3 regions of the Sphingobacterium sp. UBA3549 genome follow, and region 1 is predicted to be linked to each of the others. Evidence: riboswitches for the same ligand, from Rfam matches in the RefSeq annotation. Region 1 holds a riboswitch; each other region holds the start of a gene.
The links. A riboswitch is a leader RNA that binds a small molecule or an ion and turns the genes downstream of it on or off. The one in region 1 is predicted to bind S-adenosylmethionine.
Positions count from the first base shown of each region.

Region 1 (8,060 bases):
TAAGCCTTCGGCTTTAGTCGAAAAACTAAAAGAATATTCCGTCAACGACCCTTATTCCGGCAAAACAGTTACTGGCGGTATCATCACCATTACCGATTCCGATTGGCTGATGAGTTTCACCTGTAATAGACAGCCACACTTCCCTGGCCAACCGGATGATGTTCTTGTCTTGTGGGTATATGCCTTATTTATGGATAAAGAAGGAAATTACATTAAAAAGCCAATGCCCCAATGTACGGGAGATGAAATTCTAGCCGAGTTATGTTACCATCTGGGAATTATTGAGCAACTGGACGATGTTATCACAAATACCATTGTGCGTACGGCGTTTATGCCCTACATTACGTCTATGTTTATGCCTAGAGCAAAGGGTGACCGTCCAAGAGTTGTCCCTGAAGGCTGCAAAAATCTTGGCTTGGTCGGTCAGTTTGTCGAAACTAATAACGATGTGGTTTTTACCATGGAAAGCTCAGTACGTACAGCACGGATTGCCGTATATGAACTTTTAAACTTAAATAAACAGGTTCCAGATATCAATCCCCTTCAATACGACATCCGTCATCTCTTAAAAGCGGCCAAAACGTTAAATGACGACAAACCGTTTATAGGAGAAGGTTTACTGCGTAAACTATTGAAAGGCACTTATTTTGAACATATCCTACCGCTTGGTTCCGCGGACGAGGAAGAGCAGGAATCCTTTCTCACAGAACAGATCAGCAAATTCAAAGATTGGTTAAAAGGAATTAAAGGATAAGGATCACAGCATGCGCCATGGTTTCGCGGCGTATGTTTTTACGAATTGAAAAAAAATAATAACATCATGGACTTTAAAAATATTACGATAGCAGGCAGCGGAGTTTTAGGTTATCAAATTGCTTTCCAAGCTGCTTTTCATGGCTACGATGTCACCGTTTATGATATCAACGATGAGGTACTTGACAAAGCGAAAGCTAAATTTGATCTTATGGCGAAGGCCTTCGCACATGATCTTCATGCCAGTCAAGAACAATTGGCTTCAACCTTCGACAGACTCAGTTACGATTCAAACCTCACTTCGGCAGTAGCGAACGCAGATTTTCTGATCGAAGCAATTCCCGAAAATCCGGCGATTAAAATTAGTTTCTATAACGAGCTGGCAAAGGTCGCTCCTGCAAAAACCATCTTTGCGACAAACTCCTCAACGCTGCTACCAAGTCAGTTTGCTGAGGAGACCGGCCGCCCCAAACAGTTCTTGGCCTTACACTTTGCCAATGAGATCTGGAAGCACAATACAGCAGAAATTATGGGCCATCCAGGCACAGACAAAACAGTATTTGAGCAGGTGGTCAACTTTTCAAAATCCATTGGGATGGTTGCACTGCCACTGCATAAGGAGCAGCCTGGCTATATTGTAAACTCCTTACTTGTTCCGCTACTATCGGCAGCAACGGATCTTTTGGTCAACGAAGTAGCCGATGCCCAAACAATCGACAAGACTTGGATGGTTGCCACGGGAGCGCCAACGGGCCCCTTTGGCATACTCGATATCGTTGGCATCACAACTGCCTATAATATCAACAAAATGAGTGCCGAGGCAGCCAATGATCCCATAAAGATCAAAACTGTAGCCTATCTTAAAGAACATTTCATAGACAAGAACAAATTAGGCGTCGCTACCGGGGAAGGGTTCTATACCTATCCCAATCCAGCCTATCAATCGCCAGACTTTTTGAAGTAATGGACTGGCTTTCGAAAGAACGCGATTTCAATAAACAGCTCGTGCGCGATCTTACAAGATAACGGATAAATAAAGACTTGTTATAATCTACATAGAACGGCCTTTCAGATCATGATTCTGAAAGGCCGTTCTCAAAGATCTGCTTAACGTATTATCCATATAAGGAATCTTCAATTGCATTCCACAGTTGAATTCTTTTTTGCAGCGCAACTTTACTAATCTCCTTCATTTCCGTCCATTTAACCTCATCGTCCTTCGCAAGATCTGTTATCATCTGCATCGCCAATGGACCGTGTTCGTCGCCATCTAAATCAATATGGCGTTGAAAATAATAAATAAAACTGTCTAAATTGGCTGTAGGGAAATTCGCTTTAATTTCTTCTAAAATAGAGGTAAACATTCCGGGAATGAGGTCTTCACGTCCAAAGGTAAATGCCGCCGCAATTTTATGCACTTCACCCTCAGCTATTACTTCGAATGTAAAATTCAGAAAATCTTTGATTCGCCTGTCCAATGTTGTCAATGCTATAGCATCGAATATATTATCCGATTTTTTGGCATTGGCAATAAATTTATTGATCAAATGGAGGTCGGCTCCCATAGCAGACATTGCGTCGAGATACATCTCAAAATGGCTTAATCGACGTCCATCGATATATTCATCCGACTCCTCTGCCAATACAATTTCATTAATCAAATAGCGCGTTGAAGGATGTTCACTGGCGAACCATGGAAGTGTGGTACAGGTTAATTTGATCTGTAAAGCTTTTAATAAAGACATAAAATCCCATACAGCATACACATGCCCTTCGGTAAAAGAACGTAAATTTTTGATCGTTTTGATTTTACGGTATAAAGGGTGTTGCAATAATACTTCGCGTTCGGTAGCAATGTATTCGTTAATTTCCGCAATTCTATTCATGCCGCAAAAGTATTGTGTTCTCTCTGCTTTTTAAAGTATTTTCGATGAGATTACAGTAACATGATAAATTTCCCAATCAGTTAACCGCTTTATACCCAAATTAAAGTCAAAGCGACCAGCTTGTTTTGCTGCTGTTTTCGATTATCAGCGTTTAATAGCAGTAAAGACAAAAAAAGTTTTGTTATAAAAAATAATCTACTATCTTTGTAGAGTATTCAGAATTGCATGATGCAATACCAACCGAGTGAAGGCACCGCGGTGGTAAATTAATACGGGTTTCGACCAAAATAAACGTTACACAACGGTTATTTTCCCAAAGTAATCTGGATACAGTTTATGGTTTAATCCTTTAAATTTTTAAATTGTATGGCTACAACAACAAATCTTTACCAACACTTACTGGAAAAATTCAGTTATTATTCAACAGATGAACTGATCCAGCTCAACAACGACACCATTTTAGGACAAGGCTGGGGATCATCGAAAGCTACCTTCAGAACAGCTTTGATCAGTACATTCTCCAAAAGGGGGCTTGATCTTTCTAATATTATTTCCAAGGAAGACGGCTTTACGTCGGTGAAGCAGGTGCCTGTCCGTCTGGAACAAAATGTTTTGATTCCTTTACAGTAAAGCCCTATAAACAAAAAAAGAGTAGGCCTAGCCTACTCTTTTGTCAATGAGTGGTGATATCTTAATGTATGATTGAGCGAATGGGCTGTTTGCCGAGCGTCGTCTTTGTAGGACGAGAGATCGTCGCAATTTTGAATTTCTGCCACATCCACTTTCTTTCTTACTTTGCTGATGACCTGATTTAATTCCGATTTCCAGTTACCCGGATCGCCAAAATCGTCCATCCAATTTTTGTTGATAAACTTTTTGTAGTTCAAAAGCAAAATATACAATTCCTCACCACTACCGGCGCGATTGATTGACGTGCGCCAGTTCTCTAATTTTTCTTTAAAACTCATAACCAGCAATATATAAAAAAAATACTACTCGACCAAATATTCCCGATTTTTACCTTGCGTATTGACAAAGATCTGACAGTACAATCGCTTTTGCGTCGGAGTCGACAATTTCATAAAAACTGTTATCTTTATCACCGCAGCCTGAGCGCTTAAACGGTTGGAATTTAGTTGAAGACATAAGCATGCGAAATAATGACCTTCTATTTTCAATCGCATCAGTTCCAAGAAATAAATAATTAATTGATGACTAAACTTTATTGTGATTATTGGGTCTCATTAACAAGAGTAACATATGATCATTTGCTTTCAAATTTAACCCGATGCCCTATATGATGTCAAAAGTCCCATTTAAAACCATGCTCGTTCTTCTTTTGTTGACTACTGCCACACAGGCTATTTGTGCTAAAGTAGCGCATGCCAATTTTGCTACTTTTTTCTTTCAGGAACATCGGGGTGATGGTTACAGCAAAATCGGATCACGTATCTATTATCGTGGTAAAGAAATTGTCAATGCCAATGCCGGTTCTTTTCAGTTTTTAGGTGATGGTTATGCAAAAGACACCTGGAAAGTCTATTTTCGGGGGGCAGCTGTAGCCGATGCAAGTCCTTCTACTTTTCAGTCACTGGGTGACGGTTACGCTAGTGATGCCTGGAAGATCTATTTTTATGGCAGATCCTTATCGAATGTGACAGCGTCTTCCTTCAAGACGCTGGGAAATGGTTACAGCAAAGACGCATGGAAAGTCTACTATTTGGGCAAAGAAATTGCAGGAGCCAACTCCTCCAGCTTTGAAAACCTCGGTCGGGGTTATGCAAAAGATAATTGGTCAAGCTATTATCGGGGCGAAAAGAACGAGAGATTTGCTGGTCCTACCACACAGCCTCTTGGCGGTCAATATTCCAAGGACAATTGGTCTGTTTTCTATAAAAATCAGAAAGTGGAAGGGGCTTCTGCTTCAACGTTTGAATATTTGGGTGATGGCTATGCCAAAGACGCCTGGGCAGTTTACTATCAAGGAATAAAAGTTAACGGCGCTTCGGCATCTACCTTTACAGCACTTAGAGGAGGGTATGCGAAAGACTCCTGGACGGTTTTCTATCGCGGCCAGGAGCTGAAGGGGGCGAGTGCTTCCACCTTTGAATATTTGGATAACGGCTATGCCGGGGATGCATGGAGCAAGTTTTATAAAGGGAAAAAATTGGATTGATCTACTCGATAATAATGTTGATCCCGACCATTTTAGCTTTGTATTTAATTTTTTCAATAAGACCGTAGTAGCCCCAGTTGCGCAACAGAAATTTATCGCCTTTGGCAATTTCCTCCTTATTGGATTGGTTGACCAACAAGGGGGTACCTGCCTGTGCTTTCACACAAAGTTCAATTAACCGGCGGCTATAGAGATGGAGCTTGGTGTCTACATAATTTTTCTCCTTTTCGTTGAAGTGCTCCAAGCTTTTCATTTTCCGCTTACGACCACGCCCACCTTTATCAAATGCTGCAGCTTTTTGCAAGCGATGCCGTGCTGCTTGGATGGCCATACGTCGGTAAGTAAACTCTTCTTTATTACCGATCTGAAAGGACTCCTTTCCGATGGTTGAAAAATGGGTAGAAATTGCTGATTTTGTTCCAAATAATGATGTCTTCAATAAATTAGATGAGTTACTCGCTACACCTCATATCGTGCCGGGGTTAAATGGACCTATTAAAGCAAGGATCCAGTCGATCAATAATGCTTATAGCTCCGTCGTCAATATGGATGATTTCTCGATACGCGTTGACCAATTACCTGTTTTAAACGGAACAAGGATGACGCCATCTGCATTTTTAGAATATATAAGATTAAATTTAAATCAGTTTGTAAATAACAATCTTTCAATATTTGAACCATATAATTATTATACTGTGAATGACACTTATTTATGGAATTCTTCAAATCCCACAGGTGCAATTATAGGTATAGATATTCCGGGGCCAGATAACGGATCTGTAATTGTATCGGACAGCTCACCTACAGAATGGACCTTTACTACCATCAATGACCCCAAATATCATGATCATCCAGTCAGCGGAAATAGAAAATTTGGATATGAAGTGAATTCAGATGGTTCTCACACTTTTTATACGAGGGGAGTAGATCGAATTACAAATTGGGATGCTACGTTCTTACAGTCGCTTGCCAATGTGCCGTTTAGCCAAGCTGATGCATTATGGGAATCCTTTCAAGGTAAAGTTACATCATTTGTTAATCAAAGGGGAGGAAGTGCAACTATCAAGGCTTCACAAAAGCATCGACCTGATTGGAGTTTGGTAAAAAAAGTATTGAATGGGGAGGCTCCTCTAAGCACACTATCGACTGATTGTGATTAGTCTGTTTTTCAATTAAATATAATTTACTTTAATTTGCCATATGAAGTCATACTATAATATATGTTTTGCAATCTGCGTCACCCAATTGATAGGATGGTTATGTTTGCCATACGTCGGAATCGGTGGTATCATCCGTAAAATTACGTCAGTAGGGTTTTATGGAAATATGTATTCAGAAACTCCAAATCAGGAAGTAGCAGATATTTGGGGAATATCTGTTGAATCTGCAGGAATGATAAATAAGGGGATCGCCATACTATATTTTCTATCTATAATAGTTGTGGTCGGTAGTTTTTTTGTACGAAGAAGGCTTGATTTTGAAAAACTTACTGGTATAGTATTCTATCTAACGATATTTTCCATAATGATCATGCTAGGTTTGCCAATTGGTTTTTCTTAAGAATATTTCAGATTTGTTGATTAGAGCTAGATAAGCTTGGTCAAAGGTTCGTGACAGCTGAGCCAATCGGATATATCAAGTAATGAAAGGCTTCTTAGTTTTTCTTTCAATTGAAGAAGTAAATCAAAGTCAATTCAAAAAACGATTAGTAGGTCTTATTACTGCTCTCATTAAATAAGTAAAATATATAGAGCCGTTTTAAATGTAAAATAGCTTAGTCTATCCATCTATACACAGACGCTATAGATAATATAGCATAAAAAAGCATGATCATAATTGATATGAACCCTTAAAAGTCTTTGTCTACCTCTTGGTGTACTTACATTATGAATATGCAAGAAAAAAGAGCTGTCATGCTATCTATGATATCAGGCTGGCGAGCTAGCGGCAAGAGCAAGAAGACTTATTGCGCTGAAAACGGTATTAACGAAACCACTTTTTATTATTGGTTTTCGCGCAGCAAAGGGGAAGAAACAGCCAGCGGTAGTTTTATAGCCATCGATAAGATCAGCAGTAAACATGAAGTTGAAGTTATTTATCCCACCGGAGCATGCATTAAGGTAGCGCACGATCTAGCCCTTGTTTCTCAACTGATACAGCTTTAATAATGTTTTCGCTGGGTTCATCACACCGGTTTTACCTTTACGAAAACCACTGTAGTATGCGCAAATCATTCGATGGGCTATGCGGACTGATCACATCAGTGATGCAACGACAGGCTACCAGTGGTTGAGGTATTCGTGTTCGATCTGGAATCTGATATCAACATCTATTCAATAAAGGCCGACTATAGGAATCCGTTAACAGAGAAAATTCTGATTTCCACAGGGGTAAAAACCAACTGTACAAAAACAGGGAACACAGCTGAATATTTCTTTGTAACGGTCGGTGAGTACGAGCCAAGATTATGACAAGACAAACAATTTTCGATACAAGGAGAACATTAATGCTTATATTAATCTCAATGCATATTACCAACGTTTGAGCATTAAGTCTGTCTGAATGGAAGATAAGGCCATCTTCGACACTTCGGTTTCTAATAGCCATCCTAATGGCTTCTACAGAAGTGTTTGGCTATGGCCTTCTTTAATATATCACATAAAATAGAAGACAGAATTATTCTATCGAAAAATTCCAATTTCCTAATACTTTCGGTATCTCCCATGTTTTGGCTATGGCCTTATAATCATTAAAGTGACCCTTTTCCCAGGTGGTCATATGGTAACCTTTACAGAACTTACAATAATAAGCCCTTTTGCAGGCGTTTTTACCCATCCTGTGTTTGATACGTTTACCATCCAGTTTGTTCCTCAACCGAGATCTGAACTTAAAATGAAGCATTGCCCATCGCGCCTCAATTAAAGAAGGAAATCCAACTTTACCAGTAGCACGGCATTTCCAGGTATTGTCCCTTACTTTTTCCATAATCTATCTATTAAAGTTTACCTATTCTATTTTATTGCTCTTTTTCTATTGGCACCTGCAACATGACCCATTCCCTGATATGCTTTGCAATCTTGTCGGACACCTCAAAATGGTACCGTCCCTCAAAAGGTATTTTAAGTACGATACGCAACCGGCCCCGTTTCAGTTGGTGTCAAGCTTGGATCATATCCAAGGGTATGGCTTTATCCCGGTCAATCTTCTGTACAAATCCCTTCGTGATATTAACCACCTCCTTTAAG
Region 1 is NZ_DFOE01000038.1:4,569-12,628, reverse strand. It holds gene B2W36_RS21205 (oleate hydratase) at 1-754, shown strand, start outside; gene B2W36_RS21200 (3-hydroxyacyl-CoA dehydrogenase) at 821-1,717, shown strand; gene B2W36_RS21195 (DUF3050 domain-containing protein) at 1,869-2,639, opposite strand; SAM-I-IV-variant riboswitch at 2,846-2,939, shown strand; gene B2W36_RS21190 (5-oxoprolinase) at 3,006-3,269, shown strand; gene B2W36_RS21185 (hypothetical protein) at 3,302-3,607, opposite strand; gene B2W36_RS21180 (DKNYY domain-containing protein) at 3,937-4,815, shown strand; gene B2W36_RS21175 (hypothetical protein) at 4,817-5,146, opposite strand; gene B2W36_RS21170 (hypothetical protein) at 5,199-5,975, shown strand; gene B2W36_RS21165 (hypothetical protein) at 6,016-6,375, shown strand; gene tnpA (IS66 family insertion sequence element accessory protein TnpA) at 6,702-6,980, shown strand; gene B2W36_RS22700 (outer membrane beta-barrel protein) at 7,101-7,286, shown strand; gene B2W36_RS21155 (hypothetical protein) at 7,492-7,800, opposite strand; gene B2W36_RS21150 (hypothetical protein) at 7,973-8,060, opposite strand, start outside.

Region 2 (8,060 bases), on a different contig from region 1:
CTGAAAACCCGCACTTTGATTTTTTTATCATTATCAAAAACTTCATCTGCGAAGAAGATGTAGCGCATATGATCAAAAGGATCAGCAAATTACCCGAAGTCGTCATCGCAAAAGAAATATCACCAAAAATATTGAAATCTAAAGAAAATCTCATATTTTAGCAAACTGTAGGTTAGTGTAGCAAATACACTCCCGTTTAGATCTAAATTAATTCGATTTAGTTTTGACAAAACACAACAACATAGCTCGCTATCTGTTGTGATTAATGAAGAACATTTAAAATACAAAATAACAGATGGAAAAAGTTCAAAAAAGGACTAAAATTGTCGCAACATTAGGCCCTGCTTCGGCAGACAAACAAGTTTTGACCAACATGATTGCTAAAGGGGTTGATGTGTGTCGGTTGAATTTCTCTCATGGCAGCCAGGCAGATCACCTTAAGGTAATCGAAACTATAAATGCAATAAATAATGAAACAGGATTCAATGTTGCCATCTTAGCCGATTTACAAGGTCCGAAAATTCGGATCGGAAAAATGAAAGAAGGTGGAGCTGTTCTGGTTAACGGTTCAAAAGTTGAAATCACCACACACGAACTTATCGGAGACGAAAACAGAATTTACATTACATACGAAAACTTTCCAAACGATGTTGAAGCCAACGAAATCATTTTACTTGACGACGGAAAACTTCAACTTCGTGTTTTAGAGACCAACCATAAAGATACAGTTACTTGTGAAGTCGTACACGGTGGTGTCCTTACTTCGCGTAAAGGTGTTAATTTACCAAATACCAAAGTATCTATTCCTTCATTGACAGAAGAAGATTTAGATAACCTGAACTTTGCTTTGGACCATGGTGCAGACTGGATAGCCATGTCATTCGTACGCTCAGCAGAAGATATTGCCCAATGTAAAAAGATCATCGCAGCAAAAGGAAGTCATGCGCGCATAATCGCAAAAATTGAAAAGCCTGAAGCGATCGAAAATATTGACGCAATTATCGAAGCAACAGATGCTGTTATGGTTGCTCGCGGAGATCTAGGTGTCGAACTTCCCATGGAAGAAGTACCAGGACTTCAAAAGATCATTGTACAAAAATGTAGAGATCTTTCTAAACCAGTAATCATTGCAACGCAAATGTTGGAAAGCATGATCACTACACCTCGTCCTACACGTGCAGAAGTAAATGACGTAGCCAACTCTGTATTGGATGGGGCTGACGCCGTTATGTTAAGTGGAGAAACTTCTGTAGGTGAATTCCCTGAAATTGTGATCGAAACAATGAGCAAAATCATTATTCACGTGGAACAAACTTCTTATCCTTATTATAATGAGAAAGTTAGTGAAATCCACGATGGTACACTTATTCCTGATGCTATCTGTGCTTCCTCAGTCTATCTTGCTCAAAAAACAAATGCTTCCGCAATTGCTGTATTGACATCTTCAGGCGCAACAGCATTTGAAATTACCAGTTATAGACCAAATGTTGATATTTTAGTTTTTACAGGAACTCAAAAACTGCTAAAACAGCTCAGCTTACTTTGGGGCGTAAAAACTTTTATTTATGACAAGTTCGAAAGCACCGACGGATCTATCCATGATGTTAACAAATTTATTGTAAAAAATAACTACGTTCAGCCCGGAGCAATCATTATTAATACCGCTTCAACTCCGTTGATCGAAAAAGGTAAAACAAATACAATACGTGTTTCCCAGTTGTAGAAGGTAAACATATAGACAAAAAAATAGCGTTCTATTTGGAACGCTATTTTTTTTGTCTGTTTTTATATAAGGAATCTATCTTTAATTTAAAGCCCTCCATCTTCAGTGAATCGCTTATTCGTTTGAGCGGAAGATCAGCAGCTTGTCCATCTGCTTTAGGCATCTTTTCCGTCCCGGGCATCGGAGCTAGACTATCCATACGCCTTAACTTTTTAACGGGCATGTGATACTTCTCATCTGAGGAGTCTAATTTTAGAATAGGCATTTTCGATTTCTTTTCCTCCAGTAGAGGAACCTGCGGTTTCACCTTAGCTTCTTGCCCCAGAGCAACGGGGCCGATAGAAGCCAATACCAATGATAATACGTAATTTTTCATCTCTATATCCTTTTTTTTAGAGTCCCAAAGCTCATGTGGGATCAGCATATGCTTTATCCATGCTTATTGACTCTTGGTTATCCTAAATTGAAATAAAAATAGCTTACATTAGCTTAATTAGATTATATATCTATAATACGGTAAAATTCTTCATATAAGCTATTACCCACACTAATTTACAAACAACCACATCTATTTTTAAATAGATCGCTGTTAAACATTGTTAAAACAGCTTCAAAACACATTAGCATCTTTATATTTGTAACAATTTAGAAAATGAGCTGTCAATCATGGGGCTATCAGAAGTAGGCCTCAGGATAAATATACAAATGGAAACAAACGATACGCTATAAACTTTGTGATACAGTAAAAATTATATTTATTTAACCCTCTATTCAAATGAAGAAAAATAGCATTGTATTAATCATTGGACTGATGTCATTGGCCCTTATCGGTGTTTTGGCTATGCAATTCTATTTTTTAAGAGATTCTTATCGTCAAAAATCCCAATTGTTTGATGAATCCGTCAATGCTGCGATAACAGCTGTTGCGGGAAAGTTGGAACGGAGGGAAGTTGTTGACTTTGCTAAAGTTCAACAGGAACGAAATCTTGAAAAATCCAAACAAGAGCAGGCAAAACAACGCCTTTTAGCCGAGCAACTCGAAATCCAATATAGAATTGAAGAGTTAAAAAACAAGCAGCATACTATTTTCTCCAACTTCAAAGAGCAAGAAGATCAATTACGTGCGTTATATCCGAATGTCATCGAAATTAAAAATTCATTTTATGAAACATACATCAAGAGACCGGAGTACCAAAAATACATCAAATTTTCTGTTTCAAATGAGCTTACCGATGACAATCTAGTACAAGCCTTCATCATGCTAAACGCATCGAAGGTAGATGATCAGGTGAGCGGAAAAGATGATAGTACGCGCTTTGTTATTCCTTTGCTCGATGGCTTGGTTGATCAGCAAACCAAATTCAGGGTAGCCACCTTACCTCCAAGAGAGAATGCAAAACTTACAAAAACGATCGCTGATTTAGAAAAAAGACTGGATGTGCTTAATAAAAAGAACTCTTGGTCGGGGTTTAACGTTTATGATTCTGTTGCCATGTTGGGCGGTAAAAAGGCTGACTATATTGAAGATGTGGCTATTGGAATGGAATTAGCTAAACGCCCATTGAAAGATCGACTGAATATTATCATCGTTCAAGAGCTTATCAAAGAGGAATTGGCTCAACGCGACATTAAAGCGCCATTTAATATCGAAATATGGAGCACAAACAATATTTTACTCAATAATATCCTTGACGAAGCGGCTTTAAAAAATCCTTCAAATACAACACGGTACTCCACTGCTCTCTTTAAAGGCGACATTGGTGCTGCACCGGGAAAATTAACGATTTATTTCCCAAACAAAAAGGCGATCATCGCAGATAATATGGGCTATCTCCTTTTGCCTATGCTTGCGCTACTTTTTTTATTGGTGGGATGTTTTGCATACACGCTGATTATCATCTTTAGACAAAAGAAAGTTTCGGAGATGAAAACAGATTTTATCAATAATATGACACATGAGTTTAAGACGCCAGTTGCGACTATCATGATTGCTAGTGAATCGCTTAAGGATCCCGATATCAATGCCGACCATAAACGCGTTCAAAAATTAGCCAATATCATCTACGACGAGAACGTTAGATTAGGAAATCACATCGAACGTGTACTTGATTTAGCACGATTAGAAAAAGAAACCTTAAAACTAGATCAGGTAGATGTTCATATTAACGATCTTGTTTCTGCTGTTACGGACAGTATGCAACTGAGAATGCAAAATATTGGCGGAAAATTCACTATTGATCTGGCAGCCACGAAAGATGTCGTCGTTGGCGACGAACTGCATTTCTCAAACGTATTTTATAACCTATTGGATAATGCAATTAAATACAATAAAGGTGATCTACATGTGAGTATACAATCAAAAAACGTCGGGGATAGTATTGTGGTCACTATAGCTGACAACGGTATCGGTATGAGCCGAGATCACCTTCAAAAGATTTTTGACCAATTTTACCGGATACCGACAGGCAATGTCCACAATGTAAAAGGATTTGGTCTTGGTCTAAGTTATGTACAAGATATTCTGAGGAGACTGAACGGAAAAATTACGGTTAAAAGCGAAAAAGATAAGGGCACGACCTTTGAAGTAATTTTGCCTACAAAAAAATAAAAGGTTCCTTTTTTGTATATTTCCTCTGTAAAAGAATTTCAAAGGTAGAGGAAGCTGATTTATCAGCATCAAGGGAATTCGTTAAAATTAAAGTATTCATTATGCAAAAGATATTATTAGCAGAAGACGATCCTAATTTGGGGGATCTTTTAAAAGACTATCTCGAATTAAAGGGAAAATTTGACGTCACACTATGTACAGATGGTGATGAAGCAATATCCCAATTCAAGAAAAATAACTATGACCTCTGCATCTTCGATGTCATGATGCCTAAGAAAGACGGCTTCTCTGTTGGACGTGAAATCAGAAAAACAAACAATACTGTTCCAATAATCTTTGCCACAGCGAAAGGTATGATGGAAGATAAAACTGAAGCTTTTGAACTTGGAGGAGATGATTATATCACCAAGCCGTTTCGGGTTGAGGAATTGTTACTTCGCATCAATGCCCTGCTAAAACGCAGTGTTCGGGATAAAGAAGAAGAGGTAGTTGCAGACAAATTTGAAATTGGCGATTATTTCTTTGATTACACAAGTCAGCAGATTTCCTATAAAGGGCAGATGCAGAAACTATCGACTAAAGAAGCTGAACTATTACGCCTGCTCTGCCTAAAGAAAAATGATGTATTGACAAGAGAGGAGGCTTTATTAAAAATATGGCATGATGACAACTATTTTACTGGTAGAAGTATGGATGTCTTTCTCAGTAAACTTCGAAAATACCTGAAAGAGGATAGTAAAGTGGAGATTGTCAACGTGCACGGAAAAGGTTACAAACTTTTGGTAAGCTAAAAAAAAGGGGGAATGAGAAATACAGTCATTCCCCTTTTTTATGCTGCACAGCGTATTGGTGCATGACATACACAAATTCATGGATGAAAATAAAAGAACAAAACAATTTCATTCTTAGTAGAATATAAAAAATAGACGCACTTTTATAAAAAATTTGCATTTCAAAAAGAAATGTGCTAACTTAGCGTCGCTTATAGAGAAAGGCAGAGGGAATAGACCCGATGAAGCCTTAGCAACCTGTCCCTTGACAAGGTGCTAAATTCTACCCTATTTGATAAGGGAATGATAAGCCGAAGTCACCGAATTCTAGTGTGTCCTTCTCTCTCTAGCAAGAAATATAGTTGAAAAAGAAATATTAAAAACATTCATTATGTTATTGACTAACAATTTAGGTTACCCTCGTGTGGGCGCGTTCCGCGAATTGAAAAAAGCCAATGAGGCCTATTGGGCTAAAAAATCTTCTGTTGAGGAATTATTGGACACAGCAAAAAAAATTCGTGAAGGCAATTGGAAAACACAAAAAGATGCTGGAATAGATTTGATTCCTTCCAATGATTTCTCTTTTTACGATCAAGTATTGGATTTAACCCTCACTGTTGGTGCAATTCCTGCTCGTTACCATTCTTTATTGAATAAAGTAGACAACAATTACAGCTTAGATCTATATTTTGCAATGGCCCGCGGTTTCCAACAAGAAGGAATTGACGTAACTGCAATGGAAATGACCAAGTGGTTGGACACAAACTACCACTACATGGTACCAGAATTCACAAAAGATCAAGAATTCAAATTGACTTCTGAAAAATTCTTAAATGAATACAACGAGGCAAAATCATTGGGCATTGATACTAAACCAGTTTTACTTGGTCCGATCACTTACCTATTGATCGGTAAAGAAAAAGAAGCTGGCTTCGACAGGATCGATTTATTGGATAAACTTGTCCCTGTATATGAGCAAATATTGTCTAAACTAGCTGAAGCTGGTGCGCAATATGTTCAGATTGACGAACCTTTCTTAGCATTGGATTTAGATGCTAAAGTAAAAGCGCTATATCAGCCTACTTTTGAAAAATTAGCTGCTGCAGCAAAAAACATCAAATTAATCGCTACCACTTATTTCGAAGCGTTAAAAGATAACGAAGATATCGCGGTTAATTTGCCTATTCATGCTTTACATTTGGATCTTGTCCGTGGTGAAAACCAACTGGATACCGTTTTAGCTAAAGTTCCCGCTTCATTGACATTATCTTTAGGTATTGTTGAAGGCCGTAACATCTGGAAAAACGATTACGAAAAGTCATTGGTTAAAATCAAGCAAGCAGTTGATGCATTAGGAAAAGACCGCGTTTGGGTGGCTCCTTCTTCATCTTTATTGCATGTTCCTTTTGACCTAGATAATGAGCATAATGAACAATCATTACCTGCTGAAGTAAAAAATTGGTTAGCCTTTGCCAAACAAAAATTAGCTGAAGTAAAAGACTTAGCTGTACTGGCAGAAGGCGAAGTTGATGCGGAAACAGCGAAACGTTTTGAAGCGAACAAAGCTGCTGCTGAAAGCCGTCGCACTTCTCCATTAATTCACAAACCTGAAGTTAAAACACGTACAAGCAATATCACTGATGACGATGCAAAACGTACTTCAGCATTTGCAGACCGTAAAGCAGCGCAACAAGCGAAATTTAACTTGCCGGCATTCCCTACCACAACGATAGGTTCTTTTCCACAAACAAAAGATGTTCGTAAATGGAGAGCAGATTTGAAAAAAGGTGCTATTACACAAGCGGAATACGATAAAGCAATCGCAGAAGAAACTGAAAACACCATCCGCCTTCAAGAGCAATTGGACATCGATGTTTTGGTACATGGGGAATTCGAGCGTAATGACATGGTGGAATACTTCGGTGAACAATTAGCCGGATACGCTTTCACACAAAACGGCTGGGTTCAGTCTTACGGTTCTCGCTGTGTTAAACCTCCAATTATCTATGGTGATGTCTACCGTCCAGAAGATATGACTGTACGTTGGTCATCTTACGCACAATCATTGACAAACCGTCCGGTGAAAGGTATGTTAACAGGTCCTGTAACAATCTTACAATGGTCTTTTGTTCGTAACGATCAACCGCGTTCAACAACGACTTACCAAATTGCATTGGCCATCTTGGATGAAGTACAAGCCTTGGAAAAAGCAGGTATCAAAATCATCCAAATTGATGAACCAGCTATCCGGGAAGGATTACCTTTACGTAAAGCTGATCAAAAAGATTACTTGAACTGGGCAGTACGTGCTTTCCGTGTTTCTTCTTCAAATGTAGAAGACGATACACAAATCCACACACACATGTGTTATTCAGAATTCAATAATGTAATCGAAGATATCGCTGCAATGGACGCTGACGTTATCACGATCGAGACTTCACGTTCTCAAATGAAATTATTGAATGCTTTCGCTGGAGACTTTAAATATCCAAATGATATTGGTCCAGGTGTTTATGATATTCACTCTCCACGTGTACCCAGCAAAGACGAGATGGTAGATCTATTGCGTAAAGCAAAAGCAGTAGTGCCGGCAGAACAACTTTGGGTTAATCCTGACTGCGGATTGAAGACCCGTGCTTGGCCAGAGACCAAAGCAGCTTTAGAGTCTATGGTAGAAGCTGCCAAAATCTTAAGAGCAGAATAATTCTTAAACTATATTGATAAAGCCCTGGGTGAAATTTCACCTAGGGCTTTTTTATTGTACTCATATTAATCTAAAATTGTATCCAGATCGTGATCCTATTAACGAACAGTATTACCTTCTTTCTTACTATTTTTCCCACTTCCTTTACTAATTTCCTGTTTCCCCTTAATCCGATCCTCAATAGACTTCAGGCTTGACGAAAAATCAAGATCAACATTTTCAAGTTTCGCCATCTTTAACGCCTTCAACGCCTTT
Region 2 is NZ_DFOE01000017.1:188,408-196,467, reverse strand. It holds gene B2W36_RS09565 (IPExxxVDY family protein) at 1-161, shown strand, start outside; gene pyk (pyruvate kinase) at 296-1,723, shown strand; gene B2W36_RS09555 (hypothetical protein) at 1,767-2,099, opposite strand; gene B2W36_RS09550 (sensor histidine kinase) at 2,499-4,331, shown strand; gene B2W36_RS09545 (response regulator transcription factor) at 4,433-5,122, shown strand; SAM riboswitch class I at 5,311-5,414, shown strand; gene metE (5-methyltetrahydropteroyltriglutamate--homocysteine S-methyltransferase) at 5,493-7,805, shown strand; gene B2W36_RS09535 (tetratricopeptide repeat protein) at 7,904-8,060, opposite strand, start outside.
Region 2: linked by a shared signal. The riboswitch ahead of metE (5-methyltetrahydropteroyltriglutamate--homocysteine S-methyltransferase) and the one ahead of B2W36_RS21190 (5-oxoprolinase) in region 1 are both predicted to bind S-adenosylmethionine.

Region 3 (8,060 bases), on a different contig from region 1:
ATATAGCCTTCGAAAATTCAGGCTTTACTCAAGACTGACAAACAAAATTCCCCCAGAGTCAAAAACAGATACAGATGTGCTTTTTTTTGACAATAATTTATAAAGGTACGTCATGTACACTACTCAAAGCATTATATCATTCATTTTTCAACTTGATTATCGTCACTCTTTTGCCTTGATTTTAGCAATAGTTTTACGTCAAATAAATACCCTTAATGATATGAAAAAGTTATTTTTAATCGCATTGACACTCACTTTAGGAGCACTAAGTTTACAAGCACAAACAATCCCTAATCAACGTTGGCAAATGAGACTCAGAGGAGTGGCAGTCATGCCAAACGAATCGGCTACTATTAATACGATAGGCGGAGACGTGGACATCAACACAAAGTTTATTCCTGAACTGGACTTCACCTATTTTTTCACAAAAAACATTGCGGCGGAATTGATTCTTGGAACGACAAAACATAATGTGCATACAACAGGCTCAGATTTAACTGCGATTGGTGGAAGTTCATCCAGCAATGTCGATCTAGGCAGTGTTTGGCTTCTTCCTCCTACGCTTACAGCTCAATATCACTTCTTCCCCGATGGAGCTATAAAACCTTATGTGGGCGCAGGGATAAATTACACGATATTCTATAGTGCTAACGCTGGATCAACTGTAAAGAATGTGAAATACGACAATGCTTTTGGCTTCGCTACCCAACTCGGGATTGACTTTAAGCTATCAGACAAATATTTTGTGAATTTAGATGCTAAATATATTCTTTTAAAGACAGATGTTAATGTGGATGCATCCAACTTGGCTCCCAACTTATCCATACCGGCAAAAGTTGATATCAATCCTTTTCTCCTTGGCTTTGGAGTCGGCATGAAATTCTAATCATTTGGCTCATTTCCCTATCCTATATGTATCGAGGCCGCTTTCAGTATATGAAAACGGCCTCATCTGGTTCCTTAGCTCAAGCATATTCATCCAGTTACCATTTAGGCAAACCCAATACATTGGCTTCGTTTGTTACAAACATTACTCTAGACCATACCAGTTTTGATATTGACGCCTTAAGCCCTCGACACGCGCTAATCGTTTATCCTCTTTCGCATCCGATAAAATTTTACGGTAGCGATCTACCGAGTCCAATCCAACCTGAATATCATTCCATTCGAAGCTTAAATTTTTCTTATCCACTACGAGTTGATGCAAATATTCCATATTTTCAGCTACATAATTTAGATTTCGATCCATCATATTATTGGCGAGCTGAGGTTGTCCAGAACGATATAGACTATCAATAATATCAGCATAGTTGACTGCATCTGACATAGCATACACGCGCGCAGGTAATTGATCATATGCTTTTTTAGCAACTTCTCCTGCTTGTTTTATTTGGCCATTAGCCAACAACAGACGCGCTGCTTTTCCAAAAATATCTCTTGCATACATGCTTGAAAAGCGGAATGAATCCGTATCAACATATCGAGCGTTTTTTATATTGCCCCAATTATACGTGTGCATAATGTTATGATATAAAGCTTCAATGTTCACTAGTCCGGCTTGCTCAATTTGCTTTTCTGTTGACGCACCTGTAGCTGCGACCGGCATCAGTCTAGACGTGAAACCTTCATTAACAAGATATTTATCTAATCCTAATTTAAGATCACTTGGCAACATATTTGAAAAATAGACGGGCCTGTTCCATTTGTTATTTTCAAGCACCGATAAGATTGTTAAATCTGCCCTTGTTAGGTGGTCATTTGGTATCTCCCATTCCATAATTGATACAATAGCTTCCTGCAAATAAGATGGAACTGCATTTTTCTTGACGACCTCCGCTTTATTAACGTCCAGTTTGACTTTTCTTGAGGGGAAATAATTTTCCCTCTCACCGGAATTCAACTGAACTTTATAATCGGGATCATCTGACGTCACAAATTGTAATAACTGACCTGCATCAACAGCTTTGTCGAGTTGCCTATCCACAAAGGGGATATAATCACGGACACCTTTTTTTGTCTTTTCTGCCGGAATTGTCACGGGGAGGCCTGCTGCTCGATAAGTCGGCTGCCTGGCCTGTTGCATATACCAATCACCGGTAAGATAACTTAAGACGACCACCCGTACATCGGGACGCACACCTTCTACTTCTTGTAAGTACCACACCGGAAATGTATCATGATCGCCATACGTAAATAGGATTGCATTTGGAGCACAGGCCTCAAGATAATTACGCGCCAAGTCCCTTGCCATCGATTTCTCCGATCGATCATGATCGTCCCAGTTTTGATGAACCAAAATAATGGGGCCGCCCAGCAACGCAAAAGATAAACCAGTCGCCAAAGCATAACGTGTTCGTACAAAACGTTTGAAAAAACGAACCAATGCGATCAGCCCCAATCCAATCCAGATTGCAAAGGCGTAGAAAGAGCCCACATAAGCATAATCCCGCTCCCGAGGTTGCATGGGCGTTTGATTTAGGTAAACAACAATCGCTATTCCGGTAAATACAAACAGCAGGGTTACGACCAAAGTATAAGGCTTGTTGTTTCGATACAACCATACCGCACCAGCTATTCCCAAAAGCAGCGGCAGAAAGAAATAGGTATTTCGGCTCGGATCATGTGCCTGCGATTGCGGTAGTTTATCTTGCGCACCTAGTCGCCAGTTATCGAATGCTTTGACCCCCGACAGCCAGTTGCCATCGCTATAGGTCCCATACCCTTGTCGATCATTCTGTCTACCGACAAAATTCCATAAGAAATAGCGCGTATACATATCGCCAAGCTGAAAATTGAAAAAGAATTTAAAATTGTCGGAGAATTGTGGTTGCTCTCCCTCTTTCAAATTGAGGTAACTTCTATAATAGGCTTGATGGTTTCCATCTTGGCTGTAGATACGCGGGAAAAAGGTTTCCTTATCAAATTGATATTTGTCTATCTGTGTAAAGGGTACATACGCCGATTGATCTTTCCGATAGCCTGTCTTACTCTTTACACCAACCACTTGCGAATCATAATACGGGCCTTTGAGCAATGGCTCCCGGACATATTGTTCCCGGCTCAAATATCCCAAAAAAGAAAATACATTATCCGGCGCATTATTATTCAAGGATGGATTTGCTTTTCCCCGGATCATGACCATGGTGTAGGAACTGTATCCAAATAAAACAAAACAAAAAACTAACAAAGCGGTGTTGAGCGTGTATTTGCGCTTTGTATACGAATAATACAAACCGCAAACTATCAATCCTACCAGCAATGAGCACGAGAAGAAAATTCCGGAACCAAATCCCATTCCAAGTGAGTTTACAAATACAAGGTCAACTTTAGCAGCCAGGCCAACCAACCATTGAATAATACCCCACAAAACGGCTCCCAGGATCAGTACACCTACTACAAACGCTTTTAAGGTACCTTTCGCACTCACCTGAGTTGCTTTTCTGAAATAGACCACCATCGCTATCGCTGGGATAGCCAAAAGATTCAATAAATGGACTCCAATAGAAAGCCCCATAACAAAACCGATAAATACCAGCCAACGATCACTACCTTCTTCATCAGCACGAGCTTCCCATTTTAATATCCCCCAAAACACAACTGCTGTACACAAGGACGACATCGCATAAACTTCGGATTCTACGGCCGAATACCAAAATGAATCGCTGAAACTAAATGCCATTGCACCAACAATTCCTGCGCCGAAGATCTGCAAGCAGTTGGATAAAGGTGCGTATTTGTCTTCGCGGAGTATCTTCTTGGCAATTGCTGTTATCGTCCAAAATAAAAATGTAACCGTAAGCCCGCTGCAAATTGCCGATCCGATATTCATCCAATAGGCGATTTTACCTGCATTACCCAAAGCCAAGTTTGAAAATACATTCTGAATCAGAAGAAACAATGGTGCCCCAGGTTGGTGTGCTACTTCCAGCTTGTAAGCACAGGCAATGAATTCACCACAATCCCACCAGCTTACCGTCTTTTCCACGGTAGCAATGTATACACATGTGGCAATGAGTCCGCAAGCAAAACCCAGTAGAGAATTTATTCTGTTGTACGTCATAAGGTCAATTGGTCTTCTATTAAAATCCTTTTTAGGACTTTAAGTTAAAAAGTTATCCTGATTCCAATATGTTAATTAACACTATTTAACACAAGTACCTGACAATAAACACACTGACACTTGCACGCACGCAAATGACTCCGTTACCAACACGACGACTCGGCTATAAGGTCAATTATAGGATATCTTAACAATGAAAAAGGGAGCTTATCAGCTCCCTTTCGCGGGTATTTTTATGAGTTAGGCTAGTTTTTCTACAATTTTCTTTGTTGGACCCGGATTACTCATCGTATAGAAATGTAAAACCGGAGCACCAAACTTGATCAGCTCCTGACATTGTTGTACTAACCACTCTTCTCCGACTTGTCTGACGTCGGCATTCGTTTTACATTCCGAAACAGCATCGCTCAGTTCTTCTGGAATATCGAGATGAAATATTCGTGGTAAGGTCACGAGCTGCTTTTTAGTTGTCAGTGGCTTTAATCCTGGAATAATAGGCACATGTATTCCATTATCTCTACATTTAGTAACAAATTCCTTATATTTTTCGACATTAAAGAACATTTGAGTTACAATAAATTCCGCCCCCATATCGACTTTTTGTTTCAGATATTTAAAGTCAGTATTAAAATTTGGCGATTCAAAGTGTTTTTCGGGGTAACCTGCTACACCGATGCAAAAATCAGTCTTTTCCGATGTGACAATATCCTCATGCAGATACTTTCCTTTATTCATATCAGCAACCTGTTCCAATAGGTCTGTTGCAAAAGCATGTCCACCATCCGTCGGAATAAAATCAGCATCGCCCTTACGTGCATCTCCGCGCAATACTAAGACATTATCTATACCCAGGAAGTTCAAATCGATCAGTGCATTTTCGGTTTCCTCCTTAGTAAAACCACCACATATCAAATGGGGCACAGCATCAACTTTATATTTATTCATGATTGCTGCACATATCGCCACTGTCCCAGGACGTTTGCGATAGGAAACGCGTTCCAGTAATCCACTTGCATGCTCTTTATAGATATAATCTTCCCGGTGGTAAGTTACGTCGATAAAAGGAGGTTTAAACTCCATCAGTTCATCCATGGTTTTAAAAATACTTTGGATGCCCTGCCCTTTCGCCGGTGGCAATAGCTCAAAAGAAAATAATGTTTTTCCTTTGGCATTCTGGATATGATCGATAATCTTCATTAAAAAACTGTTTTTTAGTTTGGTTGGCTTATATCGAAACGCACACGTCGAGGAATCGTTTATCTTCATGTAACTTATCTTTCCCACATGGAGTAGGGTAGAATTTAGCACCTTGAACAATACAGGTTGCTAAGGCTTCAACGGGTCTATTCCCTCGGCCTTTCTCTATAAGCGTTGCTAATATCGTTTTAAAAAATCAAAAGACAAAAATATTTTTTCGAAAAGACTAAAATGGCACCGAAAATAGGGCAATAAGACCTTTGGGCTCTGCTTACACGCAACAAAAGAAATGTATGCACCACCAAAAAATGTTAAAAAAACAGGCGAAAGTAAGGATCGAGAATCATTGGCTAAAGATGCGCTGCCAGGGAATTCCGTAGATTTTTGAGATAAAATGTGATTAATAAAAGTCCTGTTACGTGGTATTCCTCTTTCGATGCATATTTAAAGCCATCAAATAAATAGCGATAGGCGATCAATGCATCTTGTTCATTGTAAAACAACTCTTTCCAAGATTCCGGCACATCTGTCCACGCCTTGAGCACAATACCGTTCTCAGCATAAATAATTGGCGATTCAACACCATCCATTCGATAATCGTGATGTGTACCAGAACTTGATATATGTTGAAAGTAAGCGATGGAATAATCAACAAAATTCAATGCCCTCGCCTTGACCTCCTTTTCACTTTCTGCTCTTACGGGAGCATTCCGCCACAAATTCACTTGACTGTCAAATTTGCTTGGTGTCTCGCGTATAGGGGTTTTATCTAAGGCAAAGTTGAGATAAAGTCTTTCGGTAGTAGGTACACGCGCTGAGTTAAACTGTGAAAAATCACCTCTTAGCTGAATAAAATCTTTTTTTACCTTAACAATATCCAATGCGATGCTACCTTTTTTCTCGTCGGTCAACTCTAATCTGTCACCATTGAATCTATACTTTCCGAAGAGTAATATATCGTCGAGCGCCAAGACAAAGCGGTCTTTATTATGGAGTGAGAGAAAGGACCGATATAAAGTAGGATCATTCCCATAGGTATTTGCCTCCACATTCTGGGGAGATTCTCTCTTAAGTTTATGATATTGCTCATTCGAATAGCCCAATATCATCTGATAATTACCTTCAGGAAACTCCTTTTTCTTTCCAAAGAAAGCACAAGAAGACAGTGAAAATAGGAATAGCAGGAGTAATAACGATTTCAAAATCAATTAATAATTATGGCAAAATAATATATGCCAATATAATAAATTACTGCGATAGTCTATGAAAGGCTATTCATTTATATAAGCCTAAGGATATACTTATTCTTTATACAGATCCACTAAGCCTTCTGGCAATTCAACTTCAATAATCTCCTCTTCGCCATCAATACCTAAGATCAAATCGTCCGAAAGTGGGAACATCAGCTCCTTGCCATCCATATCTACGGTAGCAACAAATTGTTGTGGAAACTCCTGAACATCTGTTATTCTCCCCAGTTCACCATGGTTTTCATCAATTACTAAAAAACCGATTAAATCCGTATATCTAAAATCATCTGGATCACGCTCCGGCATTTTATCATTGGAAAGATATAGCTTTTTACGTACAAGTATTTGAGCCTTATCAATATGATCCACATCCTCGAATGTCACATAAGCGGTACTGTTCTTTTGAAATTTGATGGCGTCAACAAAATAAGGAACAAGCTTTTTGTTCACTTCCACGAAGACGACATCCATATCCAAACTCTCGTATTCTTCGAATTCAAAAAATAGCTGTACTTCTCCTTTAAGCCCTCTTGTTTTGCTGATATAACCGATGTAAAAGCTTTGATCAATAGTCATATTTTCGTATTTAGCAATTAGATGTAAGACATGATAATGGCAAACTATAGCCTATAGGCTGTTTCAAAAAAAGCCGGCTCAAGGTTGAGTCGGCTTTCTCGAATACTTTATGAAAGAATTAACCTTCAGTTTCTTCTGATGCAGGAGCTTCAGTCTCTTCAGCAGGAGTTTCTTCCGCTACAGGAGCATTTTTAGCAGCTACAGCAGCAGCTTTTTCTTCTTTTTTCTTAGCTTCAGCAGCTAAAGCAGCATTTCTAGCATCAGCTTTAGTTTGTGCTAAACCATCTTTTTTACCAGAGATTCTTGCATCATTAGCTTCAGTCCAGGCTGCAAATTTAGCTTCAGCAGCAGCTTCATCAAAAGCACCTTTTTTCACACCACCTTGCAAGTGTTTTTTGTAAAGAACACCTTTGTAAGAAAGGATAGCGCGAGCTGTGTCAGTCGGTTGAGCACCTTTGTTCATCCAGTCCAAAGCTTTTTCAAAATCCAAAACGATCGTTGCTGGATTAGTGTTTGGGTTGTAAGAACCAATACGTTCAATGAATTTACCGTCACGTGGAGCGCGAGAATCCGCTACGACTACGTGGTAAAAAGGACGTCCTTTTTTACCGTGTCTTTGCAATCTGATTTTAGTTGCCATTTTTTAATTTATTTTATGTATTCAACATATCCCCCGAGCTTCATACTAGAGGGGATGCAAAGATAGTTATTTTTTTCTATTCATAAACATAATTTTATAAACTTCGCTGAAAATGACATCCTTAACACCTTGAACACCCCTTTTAGAACATATCTCATTGCACCAGCTCTGCCGTCAACACCTAAAGTAATGTGTACAGCTGTTGGCTTCGCCCGAAGGCAACACCTACTCATATTACGACACCAGTATATATCATAAAACAATAATTTGGTTAATAAATTAGAATCAAATTAAGGCTGTTTTCTCAATTAAAATAATCTTCCTCATTTTTGCCAAT
Region 3 is NZ_DFOE01000037.1:316,697-324,756, reverse strand. It holds gene B2W36_RS20175 (OmpW/AlkL family protein) at 221-886, shown strand; gene B2W36_RS20170 (DUF2723 domain-containing protein) at 1,031-4,060, opposite strand; gene metF (methylenetetrahydrofolate reductase [NAD(P)H]) at 4,301-5,257, opposite strand; SAM riboswitch class I at 5,329-5,431, opposite strand; gene B2W36_RS20160 (hypothetical protein) at 5,608-6,459, opposite strand; gene rimM (ribosome maturation factor RimM) at 6,559-7,083, opposite strand; gene B2W36_RS20150 (30S ribosomal protein S16) at 7,202-7,723, opposite strand.
Region 3: linked by a shared signal. The riboswitch ahead of metF (methylenetetrahydrofolate reductase [NAD(P)H]) and the one ahead of B2W36_RS21190 (5-oxoprolinase) in region 1 are both predicted to bind S-adenosylmethionine.